Regions from separate parts of the Deinococcus actinosclerus genome, predicted to be linked through region 2. Evidence: riboswitches for the same ligand, from Rfam matches in the RefSeq annotation. Region 2 holds a riboswitch; the other holds the start of a gene.
The links. Region 2 has a riboswitch for thiamine pyrophosphate ahead of AUC44_RS05070 (thiamine ABC transporter substrate-binding protein). Riboswitches for the same ligand answer to the same signal wherever they lie in the genome.

Region 1 (4,808 bases), 820 kb from region 2:
CGGCGTGCAGATGAGCGCCCAGCGCTACCTGCGCGAGGAACGTCACATCCGCGAGCGCGTCGTGCAGATCGTCCGCGAGGCCGAAGCCCTCCCGTAACCCGCCCGCCGACCCAGCGCGCCGCCCGGCACTGACTTCCGGGCGGCGCGCTGTTCATACGGGATTCAAGTGATTCCAAGTCACTTGGAGTCGCCTGGTGGCCCCCTCACCCTTCCGTCGCTTCGCTTCTCAGCTGCGCAGCTCTTCGAGTCCCTCCCTATCCCACAGGGGGAGAGGGGACAACGGAACGTGACCACATTAGAAGCAAGTCAATTTCATTCCGTATGAACGGCTTTGCAGGCCATTCAACCGGAGTCCGTCTCACTCCTCGGTCAGTTCGCCCGTGCGGGGCACCAGCGTCCAGTCCGTCACGGCCCAGCCCTGCGCGCCGCGCGCGAGGTTCACGATCATCGTGAAGCGCTCGCCGTTCACGTACTCGCTGTCCGTCTTCGTGTCCGTGAAGCCCACCGTGGTCGTCATGACCGCCTGCGCCCGCGTGGGCGTGTCCGTCAGCAGCCGCACGGAGCTGAACGTGAAGTTCCCCAGCCGCTCCAGCGCGAACGGCTCCTGGCCCTTCCAGCCTGCCAGCCATGGCTGCGCGCGGCTCACGGCCGCCTGCACGCGCCGCTTCACCTCGGCCTGCTGCTCGGGCGTGCGTTTCACGTCCCGGAACTGCGCTGCCACGTGCTCCGCCACGGCGCTCAGGTCCCCCAGCAGGCGCGCGGTGACGCCCAGCGCGTCGTCCTTCAGTTCCGCCATGCCCTGCGCCGACACGCGCACCGGCAGGTAGCGCACGCTGCCGCTGCGCGTATCCCGCAGCAGCGCGTCGTCCCGGCCCGACGCGCGGCGCACCGTCACCTGGGGCCACACCGGCACGACCGGCTCGCCGTACCCGTCACGGGTCACCGGCACCGACAGCAGGACGGGCCCCGCCACCACCTCGGTCCCCTGCGCGCGGTACAGGCGCAGCGTCGCCGCGTCCGTGCCGATCACCTGCGCCAGGTACGCCCGCGTGCCCGGCGTGAGGAACGCCCCGCCGATCCCGCCCCGCCCCGCGTCCGCGTTCACCCCGGCCCGCGTGGGCCAGTCCCACATGCCGACATCCGACAGGTCCTGCCCCACATCCGGGCCGTAGTTCGCCAGCCACGCCCGGCACGGCTGCGGCTGCCCCTGCGCCCACGCGTCCGCAGCGGCCGCGCCCTGCGTGAGCACCCGCGTGGCGTACGCCACCAGCACGCCCCCACTGAACACGTCGCCGCTGTTCATGCGCGCGGCGAAGGTCTGCATGAACCCCGGAAAGGCCCGCGTGTTCTCCACGAACCGCGCGCCGCCCGGCGTGGGCAGCAGCGAGTACACCACCGGCAGCGGCGCACTCTCCGCGAAACTCATGCCGTACCCGTACGCGAAGCGCCAGTCCGACCCGACCAGTTCCAGCGGCCCCCGCCCGTCCAGCTGCCGCGCCTCCAGCGTGTCGCTGTGCGCGCTGAACGCCGTCAGGAGCTTGCGGGGCGGCGAGGTCAGCGAGTACAGGTGATGCGTGAAGCAGCAGTGCGCGCCGCCCGAGAAGCCCGCCAGCAGCACCTCCGGCACGCCGTCCCCCGTCACGTCCCGGCACCAGTCCACACTGACCATCGTGTCCGAGACGGTCGCGTACGTCACGCCCGCCCGCGACAGGGTCACGCGGTCCGGCGGGTCGTCGAAGCCGTTCTCCACGGTCTTCACGGTGTACGCCCCGCAGGTGCTCAGGGTCGTCTTGGTGGTCTGGGCCGCCTGCGCGCGGGCAGGCGCACTCAGCAGCAGGGTGGGCAGGAACAGGAGCAGCAGGGCGCGGTTCATGGAAACCTCCGGAACGTGAGAGCGTGCGCCCTCATCTTCCCCGGTCTGGACGTGTGAAACCACCCCGGCTTCCACGCCCGGGCGGCGGGGTGTACACTCGCCGCACAGTCACCAGGGGTGCCGACCGTCAAGGGCGTCGGCTGAGAGAACACCGTGTTCAACCCTAGGAACCTGATCTGGTTCACACCAGCGGAGGGAGCGTGACGGGTGCCGAAGCAGTTGTCGTGTTTCGCCCCCCTCCGACGCGTGAGGGGGGCGTTTTGTTGTTGCGAATCCACTGACCTGAAAGGCCCCGACCTGATCTGCCCTGACGGGCTGCCCGGCTGACGGCAGCCCCCACATCCGGACGCCCGCATGGGTGCCCGGCGGCCCCGTCCTGTTCCCATTTCTCTGGAGTGTTCATGACCACCCTGACCCCACCCCCGACCGACCCCGCGACCGAAGCCCTGACGATCCTCGACCCGGAGCTGACCGCGCCGTTCCCGAACAGCGAGAAGGTGTACCTGACCGGCACCATTCATGCAGGGGTGCGGGTGCCCGCGCGGCGCATCCGGCAGTCGCCGACCCTGGAGCGCGTGGGCGACCTGACCCGCACGGTCCCGAACCCGGCGGTCCTCGTGCCGGACACCAGCGGGCCGTACACGGACGCCCGCCTGAGCGTGGACCTGCGCGCCGGGCTGGGCCACGCGCGGCCCTGGCTGGCCGGGGACACCCGGCTGGCACTGGCGCAGGAGCGGCACCACCCCGCGCTGGACGTCAGCGGCCCGCTGCCGTTCCCGCGCGTGCCCCGCCCCCGCCGCGCCCGCCCCGGTGCGGGGATCACGCAGCTGCAGGCGGCGCGCCGCGGCGAGATCACCCCGGAGATGGAATTCGTCGCCCTGCGCGAGGCGCTGCGGCAGGACCCGGATTTCGACCTGACCCACCAGCACACCGGGCAGGGGTTCGGGGCCGCCATCCCGCGCGAGATCACGCCGGAATTCGTCCGGGCGGAGGTCGCGCGGGGCCGCGCGGTGATCCCCGCGAACATCAACCACCCGGAACTGGAACCCACCGTGATCGGGCGGAACTTCCGCGTGAAGATCAACGCGAACCTCGGCACCAGCATCGTGACCAGCTCCATCGAGGAGGAGGTCGGGAAGATGATCTGGGCGACCCGCTGGGGCGCGGACACGATCATGGATCTCTCGACCGGGCGGCACATCCACCCCACCCGCGAGTGGATCGTGCGCGGCAGCGCCGTGCCGGTCGGCACCGTGCCGATCTATCAGGCGCTGGAGAAGGTCGGGGGCGTGGCCGAGGACCTCACCTGGGCCGTGTACCGCGACACGCTGATCGAGCAGGCCGAGCAGGGCGTGGACTACATGACCGTCCACGCGGGGGTGCGGCTGGCGCACCTGCCGCTGACCGCGCGGCGGCGCACCGGGATCGTGTCGCGCGGCGGGAGCATCCTCGCCAAGTGGTGCCTCGCGCACCACCGCGAGAACTTCCTGCATACGCACTTCGCGGACATCTGCGAGATCCTCGCCGCGTACGACATCACCTTCAGTCTCGGGGACGGCCTGCGCCCCGGCAGCATCGAGGACGCGAACGACGCCGCGCAGTTCGCGGAGCTGGACACGCTGGGCGAACTCACCCGCGTCGCGTGGGACCACGGCGTGCAGACCATGATCGAGGGCCCCGGCCACGTGCCCATGCAGCTCATCCGCGAGAACATGACCCGCCAGCTCGACGTGTGCCAGGAGGCGCCTTTCTACACGCTGGGGCCACTCACGACCGACATCGCGCCCGGCTACGACCACATCACGTCCGCGATTGGCGCGGCTCAGATCGCGTGGTACGGCACCGCCATGCTCTGCTACGTCACGCCCAAGGAGCACCTGGGCCTCCCGGACCGGCAGGACGTGCGCGACGGCGTGATCGCGTACCGCATTGCCGCGCACGCCGCGGACCTCGCCAAGGGCCACCCCGGCGCGCAGGCCCGCGACAACGCCCTCAGTAAAGCCCGGTTCGAGTTCCGCTGGGAGGACCAGTTCAACCTGTCCCTGGACCCCCTGAAGGCCCGCGCGCTGCACGACGAGACGCTGCCCGCCGACGCGGCGAAGACCGCGCACTTCTGCTCGATGTGCGGCCCGCACTTCTGCTCCATGAAACTCAGTCACGACCTGCGCGCCCCCGACGTGCTGGCCGGACTGGAGGAGAAGGCCCGCGAGTTCCGCGCGCTGGGCGGCGAGGTGTACGTGCCGCGCCAGGAACAGGCGCCCGAGGGGGAGGCGTGAACCTCGGCTGCCTGTACCTCGTCGCCACGCCCCGCGCCGGGCAACCGGAACCCGAGTTCCTGGCGCGCCTTGAGGCTGCGCTGGACGGTGGGGTGGACACGCTGCAACTGCGCTGCAAGGACTGGGAGGCAGGGGCGTACATCGCGCTGGGCGAGCGGGTGGCGGCGCTGGCCCGCCCGCGCGGCGTGCCCTTCTTCATCAACGACCGCGTGGACGTGGCCGCCGCGTGCGGCGCGGACGGGGTGCACCTGGGGCAGGGGGACCTGCCGCCCGCCTGGGCACGCAGGCTCGCGCCGGGGCTACGCCTGGGCCTGAGCACGCACGCGCCCGCGCAGGCGCATGCCGCGCTGGCCGAGGCCCCTGCGTACATCGCCGCCGGGCCGGTGCACGCCACGCCCACCAAACCGGGCCGCGCGCCCGCCGGACTGGCCTACGTGCGCGCCGTGGCCGCGCTGAAGCCCCCGCTGCCCTGGTACGCCATCGGTGGGATCGACACCTCGAACGTCCACGAGGTGCTGACCGCCGGGGCGACCCGCGTGGCGGTCGTGCGCGCCGTGCTGGACGCCCGCGACCCCGCGCAGGCGGCCTCTGACCTGCTGGGGGCGCTGCGGGGGGTGCCCGCGTGACCGGCCCCGCCACCCTGACCGTGAACGGCGAGG
Region 2 (4,808 bases):
CCGTCGAGGAGCGTGAAGGCCAGTGTGGCGAGGATGAGCAGCGCGGTCGCCAGCGCACACGCCTCGCCGAGGTTGCGTTCGCCGGGGCGGCCCAGCCGTTCGTACAGGCCGGTGCTGAGGGTCGCCCACTCGGGCCGAGTGAGGACCAGCGTGGCGCCGAACTCGCCCAGCACGGTCGCCAGGGCCAGCGCCCCGCCGCCCCGCAGCGCCGGGAAGGCCAGCGGCACCGTCACCGACCGGAACGCCGCGCCGCGACTGGCGCCCAGGGAGCGGGCGGCCCCCAGCAGCCGGGGTGGAATGGCCCGCAGCGCGGGCAGCAGCGAGCGCACCACCAGCGGCCACGCCAGCAGCGTGTACGCCGCGATCAGCATGGGCAGCGTGGCGGCCAGCACCGGGTACGCCAGCAGGTACCCGACCGCGAGGCTGACAGGGGAGACCATCAGCGGCAGCAGCGAGACCAGATCCAGCGCCCGCGACCCGGCCCGCCACGCGCCCAGCGCGTACAGGCCGCCCAGCAGGGTGGCGCCGGCCAGGGCCATCAGCCCGAAGCGCAGCGTGTTCCACACGAGCAGCGGCGTCGATTCGTCCGCCAGGACGCCCTGCCAGTACCCCAGCGTGAATCCCGACGCGCCCAGCACGCCCCGCAGCGCCACCGCCACCAGCGGCGCGAAACACACGAGCGCCACCACGCCACCCAAGAGCAGCAGCGCCGCCCGCGCCCCGCCCCGCGCGCGCGGCAGGCCCCCCAACGGCACGCCCACCCCACCGCGCGACAGTGCCACGTACGCCCAGGTCGCCAGCAGCGTGAACCCAAGCTGCCCCACGATCAGGGCACTCGCCTCCGACAGGCGCAGTTGCAGGGCCGTCAGGGTGTAGATCTCCACCTCCAGCGTCGCGAACCGCTCCCCACCCAGCGCCAGCGGCAGGCCGAAACTCAACGCCGAGTACAGGAACACCAGCACCACTCCCGCCAGCACCCCCGGCAGCGCCAGCGGGAGCGCCACGCCCAGCGCCGCCCGCCACCAGGGCGCGCCCAGCGACCGCGCCGCGCCCACCACGTTCCCCGGCACCCGCGCGAACCCCGCGTAACTCAGGCGCACCAGCACCGGCACGTTGAAGAACAGGTTCCCCAGCACCAGCAGCGTCGGCGTGTCACTCAGGTCTACCCCCGTCAGGCGCGTCACCCACCCCTGCGGACCCAGCAGCGCACTCAGGCCCAGCACCGCCACCAGCGTCGGCGTCACGAACGGCAACAGCAGCAGCCGCAGGAACAGCGATTTTCCGCGTACCTCGAAGCGCGACAGCAGGAACGCCAGCGGCACGCCGATCAGCGCCGCCACGCCCGCCGTCACGCCCGCCTGCGTCAAGGTCCAGGCAAGGCGACCCTGGAAGTACGGGTCACGCCACACGTCCAGGGTCACGCCCCCCTCCCGCAGCGTTCTGGCCAGCGGCAGGACGAGGCACAGCGCCACGAAGATCAGGCCGGGCAGGGCGAGGAGCCAACCCTGGAGTTTCGGGGACGTCATAGGGGGGCGCCTGCGGCGGGCTGCCCTACCCCCCAGCCCCCATCGCCAGGGGGCACGAGTGGGCTTCCGTTGCACTGGGCAAGAGATTTGACTGACGCAGCGTGTCGGAGTTGGGCGGTGACGTGTCCGGCCTCGACGCCATCCTCTGCTCCGCAGCTCTGCGAGTCCGGTACCGCCGAAGGCCCGCGCGCTGCGCGCACGACGGCTCGTGGGCCAGGACGGTAGAGGGGCAGGGTGTCTCGGTGCATGTCGGCAGGTTCTACTTGTTCAGCTTGGGCAGAGTGGTTGATTTTGCCGCGCCCTCACCGGGCTCTGAGGACCTGCGTGACCCAGGCGTCCACAAGGCGCTGGGGGTTGGCGGCGACCTCGGCTTTCACGGTGGTGGGCTGGGGTTCCTGCGCGAAGGTGAACACGGGGTTCATGGTGGTGCCTTTCACGGCGGGGTAGATCCACATGCGGGTGGGAATATCGGCCTGGACGGGCGCGCCCAGCATGAAGTCCACGAATTTCCGGGCGAGGGCAGCCTGCTTGGTGCCTTTCAGGATGCCCACGCCTTCGAGCTGGGTGTAGGTGCTGCCGGGCAGGAAGAGGTTGGCGGTGGGGGCCTGCGCGGGAAGTTTAGCGGGGTTGAAGCCGTCGGCGTAGAAGACCTCGGCGGCGGGGCTGCTGGCGTAGGACAGGACGATGGGGTACTTGCCGCCGTTGCGGGTGAAGTCCTTGTAGTACGCGTCGCTCCAGCCGCGCGTGACTTTCATGCCCCCCTGCCGGGCGGCGCGCCACCACTGCCACGCGCCGGTCTCGCCGTAGTGGTTGACGGTGGCGAGCAGGAACGCGAGGCCGGGGCTGCTCGTGGCGGGGCTCTGCACGACCGTGAGCTTGGCGTAGGCGGGGGTCTTCAGGTCGTCGAGACTCCTGGGGAGCGCCACGCCGTTCTTCTCGAACCACGCGCGGTCGTAGTTCAGGGCCACGAAGCCGTAGTCCACGGTGTTCAGCAGGCCGTCGTCGCCCAGGCGGTACGCGGCGGGCACGCGGGAGAGAAGGGGGCTCTTGTACGGCTGGAGGATGCCGGCCTGCCGGGCGCGGGGCAGCAGGCTGTTGTCCAGGCCGTACACCACGTCGGCGATGGGGGCGCGGCGGGTGAGGATCAGGCGGTTCAGGAGTTCCCCGGCGTCGCCGCCCTTGATGAAGCGCACCTTCGCTTTGTTCTGCGTCTCGAACGCGGCGATGAGTTTCTTGTCCACGTCGAACGAATCGTGCGTGATGACGGTCAGGGTGGTCTGGGCACTGGCGGCGCCAGCGGCGGCGAGTGCGGTCAGCAGGATCAGTGTGTTGCGCATAAGAAAGTCCCCTCGCGTCACGAGGGGAAGCGGTGGGCCGTCACCACGGGTGTGGGCGGCCGGTCACGCTCCCTCCGCCGGAATGACCCGGATCAGGTTCCTGGGGTAAGTCTCAGCCCGCCCTTTGGCAGGCACCCCCGGTGACGCACCCGGCAGGATAGCGCAGGCCGCCGCGCGGGGAGTGTCCTGCGTCACCGGTTGCGGTTGCCGCACGCGGCGCGTGCCACCCTGGGCCATGCGGAATCTGCTCGTGTGGGTGGTCGTGCAGGATGAGGGGGGCCGGGTGCTGCTGGGGCGCCGGGACGGCTCGGCGTACGGGCATGGCCTGTGGGGCCTGCCGGGCGGTGGCGTGGAGCGTGGCGAGGGCCTGCCCGAGGCGGCCGCGCGCGAGGTGTGGGAGGAGACGGGGCTGAGCCTCGACCCGGCCGGGCTGTCCCTGCTGGGCGTGCGCCGCTACGAGGTGGACGGCGCGCAGGGCACGGACTTCCTGTTCCGCACGCTTGCCTGGGAGGGCGAGCCGCAGCCGCTCCACAAGACCTCCGAGGTCGCGTGGTTTGCCCCCGACGCGCTGCCGCCGGACGCCCTGCCGTGGATCGCGCCGCTGCTGGACGCCCACCTGCGGCGCGGGGCGCGCCTGACCGAGCAGCTGCGCGACGTGCGCGAGGCGCGGGTGATCGCGTGACGTTCCATCTGGTGGCGTGGCTGATCGTGCAGGACGACGCGGGGCGGGTGCTGCTGGGCCGCCGCTCCGGGTCGTCGTACGCCGATGGCCTGTGGGGCCTGCCGGGCGGGCACGTGGAGGCGGGGGAGACGCTGGCGCAGGCGGCGGCCCGCGAGGCGCTGGAGGAGGTGGGCCTGCGCGTGAACCCGGCGGCCCTGACCTGCCTGGGTGCCTGCCGCTACGACCTGGACGGCGTGGGGGGCCTGGACGTGTTCTTCCTGATCCGCGACTGGGCGGGCGAGCCCACACCGCTGGAGAAGACCTCGGAGGTCGGGTGGTTCGACCCGCACGCCCTGCCGGGGGACGCCCTGCCGTGGCTGCCGGGCGTGCTGGACGCGCACCTGCGCGGCGGGGTGCGCCTCTCGGAGATGCTGGACGGCTGGGCGGCCCTGAGGGGTGTGCCGCTGGCTGGCCGCTGAGGCCCGTCAGCGCGGTCGCCCCCTGAAGTGTGACCTGTGGTGTTCCTGCTGGATGAACACTTCTCCACTGGCGGCAACTCCTTCCATTTGAAATACTTCCATCTGAAATGAACGGAAGTCCTACCCTCACCCCCACCGCAGTCATGGACGACCTGTACGGCCTCGTCCGGCTGATCCTGCGGCTGTCCCGGCGCGTGCACCACGTCCTCGACGAGCCGCTGGAAACCGCGCTGGGCCTGAACACCAAGGAGCTGCTCGTGCTGGCGACCGTCATGGACGGCGCCGACACGCCCGGCGCCGTGGCGCAGGCACAGAACCTTCCCGCGCCCACCGTGACCCGCATGGTCACCAAGCTCGTCCAGGCGGGCCTGGTGCGCCGCGTCACCGACCCCAGCGACCTCAGGGTGCAGCGCCTAGAACTCACCCAGGACGGCCAGGCCACCCGCGCCCTCACCCGCGCCGTCGCGCAGGACATCGTCCACGCGCACTTCGGCCACCTGCCCCCCGAGCGCGTGCAGGCCGCCCTGGCCGCGCTGGCCGCCCTGGACACCGCCCTGCACGCCCCCTGCCCCACCCCCGGAGACCCCGCATGACCACCCCCGCACCCACCCCGGCCAGTCCGGCCCCGTCGCGCGAGAAGCTCCTCGCGTTCGTCGGTATCCTGACCGTGCTGTTCCTGTCCAGCCTCAACCTCACCGTCGTCGGCAGCGCCATGCCCCGCGTCATCAGCGACCTGGGCGGCTTCCACCTGTACGCCTGGGCGTTCACCGCGTACTCGCTGGCGACCACCATCACCCTGCCCATC

Region 1: linked by a shared signal. The riboswitch ahead of thiC (phosphomethylpyrimidine synthase ThiC) and the one ahead of AUC44_RS05070 (thiamine ABC transporter substrate-binding protein) in region 2 are both predicted to bind thiamine pyrophosphate.

Annotation. Positions count from the first base shown of each region.
Region 1 covers NZ_CP013910.1:228,432-233,239, forward strand. Annotated here, with positions in the region: gene AUC44_RS01100 (IclR family transcriptional regulator) at 1-97, shown strand, start outside; gene AUC44_RS01105 (hypothetical protein) at 359-1,873, opposite strand; TPP riboswitch at 1,977-2,089, shown strand; gene thiC (phosphomethylpyrimidine synthase ThiC) at 2,275-4,149, shown strand; gene thiE (thiamine phosphate synthase) at 4,146-4,775, shown strand; gene thiS (sulfur carrier protein ThiS) at 4,772-4,808, shown strand, end outside.
Region 2 covers NZ_CP013910.1:1,046,644-1,051,451, forward strand. Annotated here, with positions in the region: gene AUC44_RS05065 (ABC transporter permease) at 1-1,526, opposite strand, end outside; gene AUC44_RS05070 (thiamine ABC transporter substrate-binding protein) at 1,829-2,863, opposite strand; TPP riboswitch at 2,915-3,012, opposite strand; gene AUC44_RS05075 (NUDIX domain-containing protein) at 3,099-3,545, shown strand; gene AUC44_RS05080 (NUDIX domain-containing protein) at 3,542-4,003, shown strand; gene AUC44_RS05085 (MarR family winged helix-turn-helix transcriptional regulator) at 4,111-4,596, shown strand; gene AUC44_RS05090 (MDR family MFS transporter) at 4,593-4,808, shown strand, end outside.